One region of the Streptomyces sp. NPDC047072 genome, then DNA from elsewhere that is predicted to be linked to it. Evidence: riboswitches for the same ligand, from Rfam matches in the RefSeq annotation. Region 1 holds a riboswitch; each other region holds the start of a gene.

Region 1 (3,965 bases):
ACTCGAGGTTCGGGGCGAAGCCGCCCTCGTCGCCGAGGCCGGTGGACAGGCCCTTGCTCTTCAGGACCTTCTTGAGGGTGTGGTAGACCTCGGTGCCCCAGCGCAGCGCCTCGGAGAAGGACTCCGCGCCGATCGGGGCGATCATGAACTCCTGGATGTCCACGTTGGAGTCGGCGTGCGAGCCGCCGTTCAGGATGTTCATCATCGGAACGGGCAGCAGGTGCGCGTTAGGGCCGCCCAGGTAGCGGAAGAGCGGGAGGTCGCTGGCCTCGGAGGCGGCGTGGGCGACGGCGAGGGAGACGCCGAGGATGGCGTTGGCGCCGAGCGAGCCCTTGTTGTCGGTGGCGTCCAGGTCGAACATCGCCTGGTCGATCAGGCGCTGCTCGGTGGCGTCGTAGCCGACGAGCTCCGGGCCGATCTGCTCGATGACCGCGAGGACGGCCTTCTCGACGCCCTTGCCCTGGTAGCGGTTGGGGTCACCGTCACGCAGCTCGATGGCCTCGAAGGCACCGGTGGAGGCGCCGGACGGGACGGCGGCACGGCCGGTGCTGCCGTCGTCGAGGCCGACCTCGACCTCGACGGTGGGGTTCCCTCGCGAGTCGAGGATTTCCCGGGCTACGACGACGTCGATGGACGGCACGAGCATCTCCTTCTTGGATGTGACACGGTCCGCCGGGACCGCGGTGTGTTCTGCGAGACGAGCCTAACCGGCTCCCGGGTATCGGCCACTGTGCGGACCGACCTGTGGACGAAACCGAGAGCAAATTGTTCCTGAACTGAACAAAGACGGTCGCCCAAGCGCGCACAAAAAAGCCCCGCCCCGGTGCGTACGGGGGAACACGCACCGGAGCGGGGAGCCCGTGGGGACGGGGGGTGACCCTCACGAGGCCTTCAGTATGAGGACCACGGATGTGAGGGCGCTGTGGTTCACCTGAGTATTACTTCAGGTGCAGCTGCTGACCCGGGTAGATGAGGTTCGCGTCCTCGATGATGTCCTTGTTCAGCTTGAACAGCTTCTGGTAGCCGCCCTTGACCTTGTGCTTCTCGGCGATCGAGCTGAGGGTGTCACCCTTGACGACCTTGTACTCGCCGTCGCCCTTCTTGACCTTCTTGCCGGTCGGGGTGGTGACGGTCTTCTTGGCCGCCGGACGCTCGGTGGAGCGGGAGGCGCTCTGCTCGTTCGAACGGGTGCTGGTGGAGCTGTTCGAAGAGCTGTTGCTCGACGAGCTGCTGCTGCCGCTGTACGTGGCGCCGGACAGGCCCACGCCGCAGGTCGGCCAGGCGCCCTTGCCCTGGGAGGCGAGGACCTTCTCGGCGATCTCGATCTGCTGGGCCTTGGAGGCCTGGTTGGCGGTCGAGGCGTAGGCGGTGCCGCCGTACGCGGCCCAGGTGGAGGCCGAGAACTGCAGGCCGCCGTAGTAGCCGTTGCCGGTGTTGATGGACCAGTTGCCGCCCGACTCGCACTGGGCGACGGCGTCCCACTCGGAGGCGGTGGCGGCGGAGGCGTTGCCGGCCGCCATCAGCGGGGCGGCGATGGCGACACCGGTGACGCCGGCGAGCGCGGCGGCGCGGGTGGCCTTGGACGGACGACGGTGCTTGCCCTTGCCGGAAAACAGCATGGATCGATCCCCTCACCGACGCCTGCGAGGTGAGCTGTCGGGTTCGGGCCGGTTGAGTTGCCCGGTCGCGCTCGGCGCCTTTCGGCTCCTTGCGCGGCTTCACCCCAAGCCGGTCCAGCGTTTCCGCTGGGCCCGGCGCCTACCTTGGGTCCCCCGCTCCTGCCTACGGCGCTTGACGCGACGACTGTTCCCGTACGGCCGCTGGCAGGATTCGGCGTTGCGACTGTCGGGGCTCGGGTTGCCGAGCGGTGACGACGGTAGACACGCGATCCGGGGAATTTCAAAGACGATCAGGGCTTCTGAGACTCATCCCACACTTTCGCCAAAGCGGACATTCGGCGCGAAGTATGACGTGAACTCCCGCTGTTTTTCGGGGTTTTTACGCCCTATTCCGCCCCTGTGTCGAGCTTCTGACCAGCCTCGATGTTGCTCGGGTCGGCACCGATGACGCTCTTGTTCTTCTCGTAGAGCGCACGCCATCCGCCGTCGAGGCCAAGGGAGTCGGCGATGGAGGCGAGGGAGTCGCCCTCCTGGACCGTGTACGTCCGCGCGGCATGCCGGCCGGCGGTGGAGTCCGTCTCGGCCGCCTTGGTCTCCACGGCGCTGTCGCCGCGGTGCTTGCCGGAGCCGAGGGAGGCGACGTCGACGAGGGCCGAAGAGCCGCCCTCCCGCCAGGAGTTGTCGGATGCGTCACTTTCCGGGATCACCGGGGACGAACTGTCGGATTCCTGTGCGCCGTCTTTGCCGGAGCTGTCGGAGCCGTCGGACGCCTCGGAGCCCGACTTGCCGGACTCGGCTGAATTGTCGGCACTGGCGGACGGCGAAGGCGTCGCGGAGGACCCGTCGATCGAGTCGAGCAATCCGGAAGAATCGCCCGAATCAGATGAATTGGACGAACCGTCGGCGCCCGAGGAGTCGGCGGAACCGGACGACCCGGATGACTTGGACGACTCGGACGCCGAGGGTGAGGGCGTACCGCTCCCCACGCCCGTGTCGACGTCGTCCGCCGCGGAGTCCTTGCTGAGCCCGGCGAGCAGACCGCAGGTCGGCCAGGCGGCGATGCCCTGGTCCGCGAGGATCTTCTCGGCCACGGCGATCTGCTGGTTGCGGCTGGCGAGGTCGGCCGTCTCAGCGTACTGGAGGCCGCCGTACTTCTCCCAGTTCTCCTGGGAGACCTGGAGGCCGCCGTAGTAGCCGTTGCCCGCGTTCTCGCTCCAGGAGCCGCCGCTCTCGCAGTTGGCGACCTGGTCCCAGGTGGTACCGGTGGCCGCGCTCGCGCCGGTCGCCCCGAGCAGCGGGATCGCGATGGCGGATCCCGTCACACCGGCCGCGACGAGCAGGGCCGGGGCTTGACGGGGGCGACGGTGACGACCGTTCCCGGAGAGCATGCGGGGACCTTTCCCGAGACTGCAGAGACCCGCGCGGCGGACGAGTGGACCCGCCACGCTGGTCCGTGAACGTATCGGCAGTCGATCACTTGTCACAAGTTAATGCCGCGTAGATCACGTGAAGATCACAGACTTGAGAGCGTGTCATGTTTGGCCTGTCTGCGCCGTCATGGAGGGAGAGCTTCCGGTCGATTACCGGACCGGTGTGAACTCCACGGGCAAAGTACGCAGTCCACGCATGATGAGCCCCCCGCGCCAGCGCAACTCCGCCGGATCCACGGCGAGTTGGAGATCCGGGAGCCGGGTGAGGAGCGTGCCGAGCGCGGTCTGGCCCTCCAGCCGGGCCAGCGGTGCGCCGAGGCAGTAGTGGATGCCGTGGCCGTAACCGAGGTGCTGATTGTCACGCCGTCCGAGGTCCAGCACGTCCGGGTCGGCGAACTTCTCCGGGTCCCGGTCCGCGGCGGCGAGCACGACCAGCACGGGGTCGCCGGCCGCGATCTCCTGCCCGCCGATGCTGAGCGGCTCGGTCGCGAACCGCCAGGTCGCCAGCTCGACGGGGCCGTCGTAGCGGAGGAGTTCTTCTACGCCGGTCTCCAGGAGGCCACTCTGTCTGTCGGCGAGGGACTGTTGAAGCCGTTGGCGCTGCTCGGGGTGGGTGAGCAGGGCGTAGGTGCCGTTGCCGATGAGGTTGACGGTGGTCTCGAAGCCGGCGAACAGCAGGATGAAGGCCATCGCCGCGGCCTCGTTCTCGGTGAGGTGCTCGCCGTGGTCGGAGGCGCGGATGAGCCCGGAGATCAGGTCCTCGCCGGGGCCGGGCGCGTCGGGCAGCGCCTCGCGCTTGCGGTGGATCAGCTCGGCGAGATACCCGCGCATCTTCTTCACGGACCGCGCGACCCCGCCGCGCGGCCCGCCCCCGTGGCGGATCATCATGCCCGCCCAGTCCCGGAAGTCGTCCTGG
Region 2 (3,965 bases), on a different contig from region 1:
CTTCTTCGCCGCCGCACCTCCCCGCCCCACTCCCGCGCAGGACCGATCGGCCCAACAATTCCTGCGCCTCCGCCCCCACAAGGCGACCCTGCGCATATGAGACGTGCTGTCACCCTTGTCCTCGTGCCCCTGCTCGCCCTCGGTGTCGCCTCCTGCGGTACCACCGGCCCCGGTACCCGCACGATGGCCCGTGCGCTGCCCGCGGACGCCGGGTTCACGCATCCCGGTGTGCTGGTCAGCCGGGGGCAGCTGGATGTCGTACGGGAGAAGGTGACGGCGGGGAAGCAGCCGTGGCTGAAGGCGTACCTGGACATGCGGGACAGCAAGTACGGGTCGTACAAGTACCGGCCGGAGCCGATCGCGAACGTCGACTGTCCCTGGGGGAACAAGCCCAAGCACGGGTGTGTCGAGGAGCGTGAGGACGCCATCGCGGCCTATACGCAGGCTCTGCTCTTCTCCGTCACGGGCAAGCGGCAGCACGCCGTGAAGGCCAGGGAGATCATGGACGCCTGGTCGGCGACGGTGAAGCGGCACACGGAGGAGGACGCCGGGCTGCAGACCGGGTGGGCCGGGGCGACCTGGGCGCGGGCCGGCGAGATCATCCGGTACAGCGAGGGGGCGGGCTGGCCCGCCGACCGCGTCCGGCGCTTCGAGACCATGCTGCGCACCGCCTATCTGCCGACCGTCACCCAGAAGGTGCCCGACTACAACGGCAACTGGGACCTCGTGATGACGGACGCGGCCATGGGCATCGCGGTCTTCCTCAACGACCACAAGGCCTTCGACCACGCCGTCCAGCGCTTCCGGGAGCGCGTGCCCGCGTACTTCTACCTGGAGAAGGACGGCAAGGTGCCGCTCACGCCGCCCGGCTCCACCATGACCACCCCGCAGAAGCTGACGACGTACTGGTTCGGGCAGACGACCTACAAGGACGGCCTCTCCCAGGAGACCTGCCGCAACTTCAAGCACGTCGGCTACTCCCTCGCCGCCACCGCGCACGCCGCCGAGACCGCCTGGCACCAGGGCGTCGACCTGTACGGCGAGGTCAAGGACCGCCTGGAGGCCGCGCTCGCCTTCCACGCCCGCTACCAGTCCGGCGAGCCCGCGCCCGCCTGGCTGTGCGGCGGCAAGGTCGACCGGAACATGGGCCCGGACCTGGAGGTCGCGCTCAACCATCTGGAGGACCGGCTCGACATGCCCGTCCCGGCCGCGCACAGGCTCGCCGAGGAGACCCGGCCCGCCGGCACCGACGACCTCTTCGTCTCCTGGGAGACCCTCACCCACGCGGGCAACCCCGGCCTCTGACGGCACGTGGCGCGAGCGGTCCCGCGAATGGCGTATGCTGGTGTCACACCGACGCGGGGTGGAGCAGCTCGGTAGCTCGCTGGGCTCATAACCCAGAGGTCGCAGGTTCAAATCCTGTCCCCGCTACTCAGGTCCGAGGGCCGGAATCCGAAAGGGTTCCGGCCCTCGGTGCGTTTCCCCTTTCTGTGGTCACCAGGCGTGAGCGGGCGAGCGCCCTCCGCATAACAACTGACATACCGTCAATACCTGTGGTCCGGCTGAGGCCGGGTCAACTCGCCCGTTTTTCGCCGGTCATGGGCCGTAAGTCCAGCGGGATTTCGTTAATGATCAAGCGGAACAGCTTGGAATCCGCCCCCCGGGTCTATTAACGTTCGATAACGCAGCGCGGTCGTCCCAGCCGTCACAAGAGACGGCTCCGTGCTCACGCGCCGAATTCCGCAAGGGAACCGGGGAACCACCACTTGGGGTGAATCGCACGTCTTCCGCCGTGGCAGCACGGCAGGTTTACGCGCGTAGGAGACCTTCCTGCTCCGAACCCGTCAGCTAACCCGGTAGGCGAGAAGGAAGGAAAGGAGCACGCCCACGTGGCGTCCAACCCGCCTGCCCCCGAGGCCCCGTACGCAACCGGCAACACCCTTGTGTACGGCGGTTACCGCGCCGACGACGAGGCCCCGCTCGGTGAGTGGAACCCCACCGCGGAGTCCGTCGCCCCCGTCCGGGGCCGGCACCGTGTCGCCAAGCAGCGTGGCGGAGGATTCGCCCGTAGCTCCACCGTGCTCGGCGTCGGAGTCATAGCCGCCGTCAGCGCGGGCGGGATGGCCAGCGCCAACACCGGCAAGCCGCCGGTGTCGATCTCCATGCCCGACCTGCCCGGCGTCGGCTCCCTCATCTCGGACGACGACTCCGCCGCCGACACCGCCACCGCGTTCAGCACGGTCGGTGAGACCACCACCGCCGGTACCGCGCAGGGCACCTCCGACGCCGGTGAGGCGCTGCGCTCGCGCATCCTCGCCCAGGCCGAGGTCCAGCAGGACCAGATCGACACCCGTGCCGCCCAGGCCGTCGCCGACGCCGCCGACAAGGAGGCGCGCGACGCCGCCGCGAAGGCGGAGAAGGACGCGCAGGCCAAGGCCAAGGCCGCCAAGGAGAAGGCGGAGGCGGAGGCGGCGAAGAAGGCCGAGGCCGAGCGCCTGGCCGAGCTCGCCAAGCAGTTCACGCTGCCGACCTCCTCGTACACCATCACCGGCACCTTCGGGCAGGCCGGCTCCCTGTGGTCCTCCGGCTACCACACCGGCCTCGACTTCGCGGCCCCCACGGGCACGCTCATCAAGGCGATCCACAGCGGCACCATCACGGAGGCCGGCTGGGCCGGCTCCTACGGCTACCGCACGATCCTCACCCTCGACGACGGCACCGAGCTGTGGTTCTGCCACCAGTCCTCGATCAGCGTCAGCGTCGGGCAGAAGGTCGCCACGGGGGATGTCATCGGGCGGGTGGGTGCGACGGGCAACGTGACCGGGGCGCATCTGCACCTGGAGGTGCATCCGGGTGGACAGGCCGACGGGATCGACCCGATGGCTTGGCTGCGGAGCAAGGGGCTCAACCCCTGAGGTCTACGAGGGCCATGGGATTTACGGCGATTTTGCGGCCGTAGCGGAAGGCGGGCGTCCGGTGCGCGCGTTGACGTAGGACATGACTTCCTCTCGCTCTCCGCTTCGCAAGCTCGGCTCCTCCGATCTGGAGGTCTTCCCGCTCTCCCTCGGCGGCAACGTGTTCGGCTGGACCGCGGACGAGGCCACCTCGTTCGCGGTCCTCGACGCGTACACGGCCGCCGGCGGCAACTTCGTCGATACGGCCGACTCGTACTCGGCGTGGATCGACGGCAACTCCGGCGGCGAGTCGGAGACGATCATCGGTAGGTGGGTGGCAGCGCGGAGGAACCGCGACGACGTCGTGATCGCCACGAAGGTCAGCCAGCACCCCGACTTCCAGGGCCTGTCGGGCGCGAACATCAAGGCGGCGGCTGAGGCCTCGCTGAAGCGCCTCGGCACCGACCACATCGACCTCTACTACACGCACTTCGACAAGCCGGAGATCCCCGTCGAGGAGATCATCGGCGCGCTCGACGAGCTGGTGCGGGCGGGCAAGGTCCGGCACATCGCCGCGTCCAACATCTCCGCCGAGCGGCTCCAGGAGTCCCTCGACTTCTCCGACCGCGAGGGGCTGGCGCGGTACGTGGCCGTGCAGCCCCACTACAACCTGGTCTCGCGCGACACGTACGAGGGTGACCTCCAGGACGTCGTCGCCCGCGAGGGCCTCTCCGCGGTCCCGTACTTCGCCCTCGCGTCCGGCTTCCTCACGGGCAAGTACCGGCCCGGCACGACGGTCGACAGCGCGCGTGCGGCAAGGGGCGCCGGCAAGCACCTGGACACGGAGCGCGGCCGCAGTGTCCTGACGGCCCTGGACGAGATCGCGGCGGCCCACGACACGGCGGTCGCCACGGTGGCCCTGGCCTGGCTGACGTCCCAACCGACGGTGACAGCCCCCATCGCCTCGGCCCGCACGGCGGACCAACTCCCACCCCTGCTGGACCTCCCGAACCTGACCCTGACGGAGGAGGAGGTGACCCGCCTGACGGAGGCGTCGGCCTGACCCTGCCG
Region 3 (3,965 bases), on a different contig from region 1:
TGTGCAGCGCCGTGATCGCCCGCGCGCGCTCGCCGTCCCCGCGTGCCACCGCGTCCACGATCGCGCCGTGCTCCGCCCAGGACTCCACCGGGTTGGCGGGCGCGTCCACGACGTACATCCAGGCGATCTTGTGGCGCAGCTGGGTCAGCAGGGAGGACAGCGCGGGGCTGCCCGAGGCCTGGGCGAGCGTCTCGTGGAACCAGCCGCCCAAGGAGCGCAGATCCTCGCTGTTGCCCCTCCTGGCCCGCTCCTGGCCCAGCCGGACCAGCCCGCGCAGCACCTTCAGATGGGCCTCGGTGCGACGCTGGGCGGCCCGTGCGGCGCCGAGCGGCTCCAGGAGCATGCGCATCTCCAGGAGGTCGGCACCCTCCTGCTCGGTCGGTTCGGCGACGCACGCGCCCGCGTGCCGCCGCGTCACCACGAAGCCCTCGGCCTCCAGGGTGCGCAGGGCCTCCCGGACGGGGACGCGGGAGACGCCGTAGCGGCGGGCGAGCAGTTCCTCGGTGAGCCGGCTCCCGCGCTCGTAGACACCCGCGACGATGTCGTCCCGGATCGCCGTGCATACCGAGTGCGCCGGAATACGCATGTCCGACCTCCGTCTTAATCCCCGTGAAACGTCGCCGATTGACGTGTGTTCCGTGACTCTATTGCAATGAGCCGGAATTTCCGATGCCGGGCCGGAATCCAGGGATATTTTTTGGACAGCGGGGGTCCCAAAACGACGAAAACCCCGGCCGGGGCGGCCGGGGCTCGTGATGGATCTCGCCGTACGTCGTCAGACGTTCACGCCGTGCGAGCGCAGGTAGGAGACGGGGTCGATGTCCGAGCCGTACTCGGGGGTGGTGCGGGCCTCGAAGTGCAGGTGCGGCCCGGTGACGTTGCCGGTCGCGCCGGAGAGGCCGATCTGCTGCCCGGGGGTGACCGACTGGCCGACCGAGACGCCGATGGACGACAGGTGGCCGTACTGGGTGTACGTGCCGTCGGCCATCCTGATCACGATCTGGTTCCCGTACGACCCTCCCCAGCCGGCCTCCACGACGGTGCCGCGGCCGACCGCGTGCACGGAGGTGCCGCTGGCCGCGTGGAAGTCGACGCCGGTGTGGCTGCCGGAGGACCACAGGGAGCCGCCGGTCTTGTAGCCGGTGGAGATGTACGAGCCGGAGATCGGGGCGACGAAGGCGTTGAGGCGCTTGCGCTCGGCCTCGCGGGCGGCGCGCTCCTTGGCCTCGCGCTCCTCCTTGGCGCGCTCGGCGGCCTTCTTCTTCGCGGCCGCCACGGCCGCCTTGTGCTCGGCGGCCTCCTGCTGGGCGGTGGCCTGGGCGTCGATCTGGGCGGCGACGGTGTCGCCGACGCTGATGACCGGAGTGAGGCCGGTCTGCTCGACGGAGTTCTCGGCGGCGAACGCGGGGGCGGCGATGGTGCCGATGACGCCGGTGGTGGCCAGGGCCGCGACTCCCGCCGCGCGGGCGGCGGTGCGCTTCATCCGGCCGGGACGTCGGTGCTTCCCGGTGGCGCAGGTGAACGCCATGTGGTGGCTGGTCCTTTCCTTCCCTCTCGCCTACCGGGTTAGCTGACGGGTTCGGAGCAGGAAGGTCTCCTACGGACGCGGGCGTCCGATTCACCCCAGGGACTGCGGATGGGTCCCCGGCTCCCCTGGCTCGCGCCAGACGGGGACTCGGCGATGACTGTCCGGTGCCGCGGATGCGGCGCGGTGCCTGACGGACAGCCCGGAAGACGCTAAGCGGGGGCTCTTCCCATCCCCAAACGGATCAAGGTCTTTGTTGCACATCCCACAGGGCAGACAGGCAACCTCCTCCTCAATTCGGACATCAAAGGGCCCTGGTGACGCTCCGGTCACCAGGGCCCCGCACGCGCGTGTGCCTACTCCGCGGAGACGACCTTGACCTCGCCGATGCCGAGGGCCTCGACGGGCGCCTTGATCTGCGCCGCGTCGCCGACCAGGACCGTCACCAGCCGGTCCACGGGGAAGGCGCTCACGGCGGCCGCGGTGGCCTCGACGGTGCCGGTCGCGGCGAGCTGCTGGTACAGCGTCGCCTGGTAGTCGTCCGGCAGGTGCTGCTCGACCTGGTCGGCCAGGGTGCTCGCCACGGCCGCCGCGGTCTCGTACTTGAGCGGCGCCACACCGACGAGGTTCTGTACGGCGACGTCCCGCTCGGCGTCGGTGAGACCGCCCTCGGCGAGCGTGCGCAGCACCGTCCACAGGTCTTGGAGCGCCGGGCCGGTGTTCGGGGTGTCCACGGAGCCGCTGATGGCGAGCATCGCCGCGCCCGAGCCGTCCGGGGCGGACCTGAGGACTTGCCCGAAGGCCCGTACGCCGTAGGTGTAGCCCTTCTCCTCGCGCAGGACGCGGTCCAGGCGGGAGGTGAGGGTGCCGCCGAGGCAGTAGGTGCCGAGCACCTGCGCGGGCCACACGCGCGCGTGCCGGTCGGCGCCGATACGGCCGATCAGGAGCTGGGTCTGGACGGCGCCGGGGCGGTCCACGATGACGACCCGGCCGGTGTCGTCGGCGGTCACCGGCGGCACGGGCCGCGGCTCGGCCGTGGAGCCGGTCCAGGAGCCGAGGGTGTCCGAGAGCAGCGCGTCGAGGTCGATGCCGGTGAGGTCGCCGACGACCACGGCGGTCGCGGTGGCGGGCCGGACGTGCTTCTCGTAGAAGGCGCGTACGGCGGCGGAGTCGATGTTCTCGACCGTCTCCTCGGTGCCCTGGCGCGGGCGCGAGACGCGAGAGTCGGCCGGGAACAGCTCCTTGGAGAGCTCCTTGGCGGCCCGGCGGGAGGGGCTGGCCAGCTCGTGCGGGATCTCGTCAAGGCGGTTGCGGACGAGGCGCTCGACCTCGCTGTCGGCGAACGCGGGCGCCCTGAGGGCGTCGGCGAGCAGACCGAGCGCCTTGGCGAGGCGGGAGGCCGGGACTTCGAGGCTGATCCGCACGCCGGGGTGGTCGGCGTGCGCGTCGAGGGTGGCGCCGCAGCGCTCCAGCTCGGCGGCGAACTCCTCGGCGGAGTGCTTGTCGGTGCCCTCGGAGAAGGCGCGCGCCATGATCGTGGCGACGCCGTCCAGGCCGGCCGGTTCGGCGTCCAGGGGCGCGTCCAGGAGGACCTCGACGGCGACGACCTGCTGGCCGGGGCGGTGGCAGCGCAGGACGGTCAGGCCGTTGCCGAGCGCTCCGCGCGTGGGGGCCGGAAAGGCCCAGGGCCGGGCCTCGCCGGCCTGGGGCTGGGGGTGGAAGTCCATCGCGGCGAGCTCGGTCACTGGGCCGCCTCCTCGTTCTCGTCCTGGTCGGCAGTGGCTTCGGGGGCGGTCGGTTCGTAGACCAGCACCGCGCGGTTGTCGGGACGCAGCTTGGCCTTGGCGACCGCCTGGACCTCCTCGGCGGTCACCTCCAGGACGCGCTGTACGGCGGTCAGGGCGAGCTGGGGATCGCCGAACAGGACGGCGAAGCGGCACAGTTCGTCGGCGCGGCCCGCGACGGTGCCGAGCCGGTCCAGCCACTCGCGCTCCAACTGGGCCTGGGCGCGCTCCATTTCCTCGGCCGTGGGGCCCTCCTCAGCGAACCGGGCGAGCTCCTCGTCGATGGCCGCCTCGATGACCGGCACCTCGACGTCCCCGGAGGTCTTGACGTCGAGCCAGCCCAGGGAGGGCGCTCCGGCGAGGCGCAGCAGGCCGAAGCCCGCCGCGACGGCCGTACGGTCGCGCCGTACGAGACGGTTGTAGAGGCGGGAGGACTCGCCGCCGCCGAGGACGGTGAGGGCCAGGTCGGCCGCGTCGGCCTCGCGGGTGCCGTCGTGGGGCAGCCGGTAGGCGGCCATCAACGCGCGCGCGGGGACCTCCTCCTCGACGACCTCGCGCAGCTGCTCGCCGATGACGTCGGGCAGGGTGCCGTCACGCGGGGGCTGCTTGCCGTCGTGGGAGGGGATGGAGCCGAAGTACTTCTCGATCCAGGCGAG
Region 4 (3,965 bases), on a different contig from region 1:
TGGCGGTCAGCAACGGTGGGGTTGCCACGGCGGCAGCCTGAGCGGCGAGTTCGGAGACCGACGGTGTCTTCTCCACGGCCCAGAAGGTCAGTTCACTGGTCCGCGCGATCCCGTACGGCGTCCCGAAGCCCGGCTCGTAGTCCTCGTACGTGATCTCCAGGCCGCCGTCCGACTGCTTCTCGTAGGTGTCCTGGCCGAGCCCGTCGTGGTAGAAGCGCAGGTCGAGGGGTTGCGCCTCGGGCGAGTAGAGCCAGAGGGTGACCTCGGCGGCGTCGGAGGCCGCGCCCCGGACGTCCAGCTGCGTGGGGTGGCGCTGCCAGAAGTCCCGTAGCCCGAAGGAGAGTCCGCCGCCCGCGCCACCGACGTACCCGAAGCCACCGGCGCGCTGCCCGGCGGCGGCCGGGATCCAGCCGTAGCCCGCCTTGGTGCGTTTACGGATCTGGTAGCCGTCGGCGGTCGGCTGGGTGAGCGTGTAGTCGCCCCACTGGGGGATGTACGCCAGCCGGCTCGCCACCCGAGGATCCCAGGTGGCGGTGTCGGGCAGCTTCTCGCCGGCGATCTGTGCGGCCCGCACCGCCGCGCCCGGGTCGCGGCGCAGCCCGGTGATGCCCTGCACGGCCTCGCTGAAGAGCCCGCCGCCGGAGTCGGCGAACCGCACATGCCGGTCGTACGGCCGGTCGCTCAGCGGCACGGTGAAGCGGACGCCGAGTCCGCGCAGGAAGTCGCCCCGGTCGGAGCCGGGCCGCTGGTCGCCGTCCCAGACGAAGGTGTGCACGAGCCGGAAGGAGTCGGCACCGGCGGAGAAGGCGAACCGCAGCACGAAGGGCAGCCAGCTCCGGCCGCCGTGGCGGTGCCGGCCCTCGACCCGGATCACGGCACGGACGGGCCCGTCCTGCTCGACGGTGACCTTCTCGACCCGGCCCGCGAAGCTGTCGAGGTCCGCGCCCTCGCGCACGGACTCCTGGCGGAGCGCGACCAGGCGGCCGTCGCGGGCGATCTCGGCCGAGCCGCGCCGGATGCTGCGGACGACCGTGTCGGAGCCCTTGGCCGCGAAGACGGCGGTGATCACGCCGGTCGACACCTCGACGCGGCCGCCGCTGCCCCGGGAGACGGTGACCCGGCGGGCGGGCGCTGCCGGAACGCCGACGCCGAGGACGTACCGGTCTGCCTTCGGCGCGTCCGGGGCGATCGCGTGCGCGGTCCACTTCACCGAGCCGTCCGGCCAGTAGGCGGTGGGCCAGGTCTGGACCGGCACCTCGTCGCCGTCGGAGGTGACCAGCCGGAAGGGCTGCTCCGGCCGGAAGGTGCCGCGTGCCCAGGGCACGCCCCAGGTGGCACCGGCATGGGCGTCGGGGACCGAGCCCTCCAGCCAGTGCAGTTCGGTGGCGGCCCCGGGAGCCGCGTCGGCGGTGCGGGACAGGGCCCAGGAGAACGGGGCGGTGGCGGCCGCGACGGCGGCGCCCTTGATGACGGTGCGTCGATCGACGCCGGACACGGTGACCTCCGAAGGCCGTAGAAAGCGCTTACGCAGCAACGGAGTTCACTGTGTCCCCACCCTCCCCTCCCTGTCGACGCCCTGAGCACCCCTGCCACAAGACCGCAATGAAGTGATCATGAACGCGCAAACACCCGCGCGCGGAGGAGCCGCCGTAAAAACACACCGAAGGCCGGCCCCGGGGATCGTGGGGTCCGGCCTTCGGTGGCACTGAGGAACGGGGTCAGCCGACGGAGACGCCCTTCGAGCGGAGGTAGGAGACCGGGTCCACGTCGGAGCCGTAGTCCGGCGTGGTGCGGATCTCGAAGTGCAGATGCGGGCCCGTCACATTGCCGGTGGCGCCGGAGAGGCCGATCTGCTGGCCCTCGGTCACGGTCTGGCCGGCCGAGACGGAGAGCTGCGAGAGGTGGGCGTACTGCGCGTAGTAGCCGTCGTTGAGCTTGATGACGACCTGGTTGCCGTACGCGCCGCCCCAGCCCGCAGAGACGACCGTGCCCGCGGCCACGGCCTTGAGCGAGGTGCCGGTCGGGACGACGAAGTCGACGCCGGTGTGGTAGCCGCTGGACCACATGCTGCCCGCCACGCGGTAGCCGGTGCCGACGGTGGCACCGCTGACCGGGAGGGTGTAGCCGCTGGAGCTGGTGGTCTCGGCGGTCCGGGTGGCGGCGGTGGAGCCGCCGGAGGACTTCGACTCGGTCTTCGAGGGCGACTTCGAGGAGGACTTCGACGAAGACGAAGACGAGGATGACGACGCCGAGGACTCGGTCTTCGCCGTGCCCGTCGTGGCCTTCTTGCCGATCGTCAGCTTCAGGCCGGGGTGGATCAGCGACGGGTCGGCGCCGACCGCCTGGCGGTTGTCGGAGTAGAGCTTGCGCCAGCCACCGCTGACATTCTGCTCGTCGGCGATCTTCGAGAGATAGTCACCGGCCCGCACGGAGTAGGTGCGCACGGTGGAGGCCTTGGTGGCGGACTTCTGCGCGGCGGTCTTTTCAGCGGACTTCTCGACGGTCTTCTGCGTGACCGGCAGGGACTGCACGGCCTTTTCGGAAACCGACTGGGAGGTGGCCGCGTGGGCGCCGGTGGCCCCCAGGAGCGGCAGCGCGAGCGCGGCGCCACCGGTTCCGGCGACGGCGATCGAGCGGGAGAAACGGGGGGACTTGGGGCGGCGGTGCTTACCCTTCGCGGGCATGGCGAATTCCTCTCCGGCGCCTGCGAGGTGAGCTGTCGGGTGCGAGCTGGAGATGCCCGGCCGCGTGGGGACGCGGCTTAACCCCTAGCCTGTTCCGGAGACCGGAACAGGCGGTACTGCCTGTGGGTCCCCCGCTCCTGCCGTGCACGGGTGAAGTGTGTGCGGAATCCGGTCGGCGGCAGGATTGGGCGTCCGTCCGGATCGGTGAGGAACGTAAACGAGTAAGACGCAAAGGGACAAGTGAGGGGTTCCGCGCACAAGCGTTCCTGTAGATCGCTTATGAGAATTACCGGTCACCCTGCGTCCATCACAGAGTGACCGGTGCACCCGAAACCCCTTGAGAACCGCTTGAATTACGTGAACATGACGGGCGACACACCGTCACGGATATGACGCTGCTCACGTCCCGAATTCACAGCAACCCTTATCCCGGAAGGAGTTGGAAGGAAGCCATCAATTCGGACAGAAGCCCTAGATACGACGCAGCCGGAGAACCGTCGCATCGAGGTCGCCGCGCAAACCGGTGCGAAGTCCGTGATGCAGCAATACGGCCCCTCGGTGAACTTCGCCCGTTTCGAGGCATTCGTACGACGCCGTCGGGTCAAGTCCGCGCAGCCGCAGGGCCGGGACGGGCTCGCCGTAGTGCTGGGACTGGAGCCAGGCGAGGACCACGGTCTCGTCGCCGAGGACGTACTGCACCGCGCTCTGCCCACCGCGCGGGGGCCGCAGCCGGTAGAGGTCGCCGCGCTGCACCACCGGACGGATCTTCTTGTAGAGCTCCACCCACTCCCCCGCCTCGGCCAGCTCCTCCTCGGTCCACTCCGAGAGGTCGCCGCCGACGCCGAGCACCCCGGCCATGGAGCTGACGAACCGGAACCGCAGCGAGCTCACCCGGCCGTTGAGCTGGGTGTTGGGGCTGTCGGTGACCCAGGCGGCCATCACGCGCGCGGGGTGGATCTGGCTGAAGCCGTGCTGGATGGCGAGCCGGTCCAGCGGGTCGGTGTTGTCGGAGGTCCACACCTGGTCGGTGCGGCTGAGCACCCCGAGGTCGATCCGGCCGCCGCCGCCCGAGCAGGACTCGAAGGCAACAGTCGGGTGGGCCGCCCGCAGCCGGTCCAGCAGGGCGTAGAAGCCGCGCACGTGGTCGACCCAGAGCCGCTGCGGGTAGGGCTCGCCGGGCCAGCCCGCGTCGGTGAAGCAGCGGTTGAAGTCCCACTTCACGTAGTCGATCGGGGCACTCGACAGCAGGGTGTCGAGCTGCTCCCACAGGTACTCCTGGAC

The links. Region 1 has a riboswitch for cyclic di-AMP ahead of ABZ896_RS36260 (transglycosylase family protein). Riboswitches for the same ligand answer to the same signal wherever they lie in the genome.
Region 2: another riboswitch for cyclic di-AMP. It lies ahead of ABZ896_RS50855 (M23 family metallopeptidase); the one in region 1 lies ahead of ABZ896_RS36260 (transglycosylase family protein).
Region 3: another riboswitch for cyclic di-AMP. It lies ahead of ABZ896_RS45335 (M23 family metallopeptidase); the one in region 1 lies ahead of ABZ896_RS36260 (transglycosylase family protein).
Region 4: another riboswitch for cyclic di-AMP. It lies ahead of ABZ896_RS09615 (LysM peptidoglycan-binding domain-containing M23 family metallopeptidase); the one in region 1 lies ahead of ABZ896_RS36260 (transglycosylase family protein).

What each region holds. Positions count from the first base shown of each region.
Region 1 covers NZ_JBEYVC010000120.1:22,800-26,764, reverse strand. Annotated here, with positions in the region: gene eno (phosphopyruvate hydratase) at 1-646, opposite strand, end outside; gene ABZ896_RS36260 (transglycosylase family protein) at 939-1,619, opposite strand; cyclic di-AMP (ydaO/yuaA leader) riboswitch at 1,624-1,800, opposite strand; gene ABZ896_RS36255 (transglycosylase family protein) at 2,006-3,007, opposite strand; gene ABZ896_RS36250 (cytochrome P450) at 3,200-3,965, opposite strand, start outside.
Region 2 covers NZ_JBEYVC010000285.1:2,676-6,640, reverse strand. Annotated here, with positions in the region: gene ABZ896_RS50865 (alginate lyase family protein) at 97-1,305, shown strand; tRNA gene ABZ896_RS50860 (tRNA-Met) at 1,358-1,431, shown strand; cyclic di-AMP (ydaO/yuaA leader) riboswitch at 1,722-1,878, shown strand; gene ABZ896_RS50855 (M23 family metallopeptidase) at 1,890-2,915, shown strand; gene ABZ896_RS50850 (aldo/keto reductase) at 2,998-3,957, shown strand.
Region 3 covers NZ_JBEYVC010000197.1:6,991-10,955, reverse strand. Annotated here, with positions in the region: gene ABZ896_RS45340 (GntR family transcriptional regulator) at 1-586, opposite strand, end outside; gene ABZ896_RS45335 (M23 family metallopeptidase) at 776-1,528, opposite strand; cyclic di-AMP (ydaO/yuaA leader) riboswitch at 1,541-1,691, opposite strand; gene ABZ896_RS45330 (pitrilysin family protein) at 1,882-3,270, opposite strand; gene ABZ896_RS45325 (pitrilysin family protein) at 3,267-3,965, opposite strand, start outside.
Region 4 covers NZ_JBEYVC010000015.1:66,409-70,373, forward strand. Annotated here, with positions in the region: gene ABZ896_RS09610 (Tat pathway signal sequence domain protein) at 1-1,495, opposite strand, end outside; gene ABZ896_RS09615 (LysM peptidoglycan-binding domain-containing M23 family metallopeptidase) at 1,719-2,684, opposite strand; cyclic di-AMP (ydaO/yuaA leader) riboswitch at 2,689-2,852, opposite strand; gene ABZ896_RS09620 (alpha-galactosidase) at 3,156-3,965, opposite strand, start outside.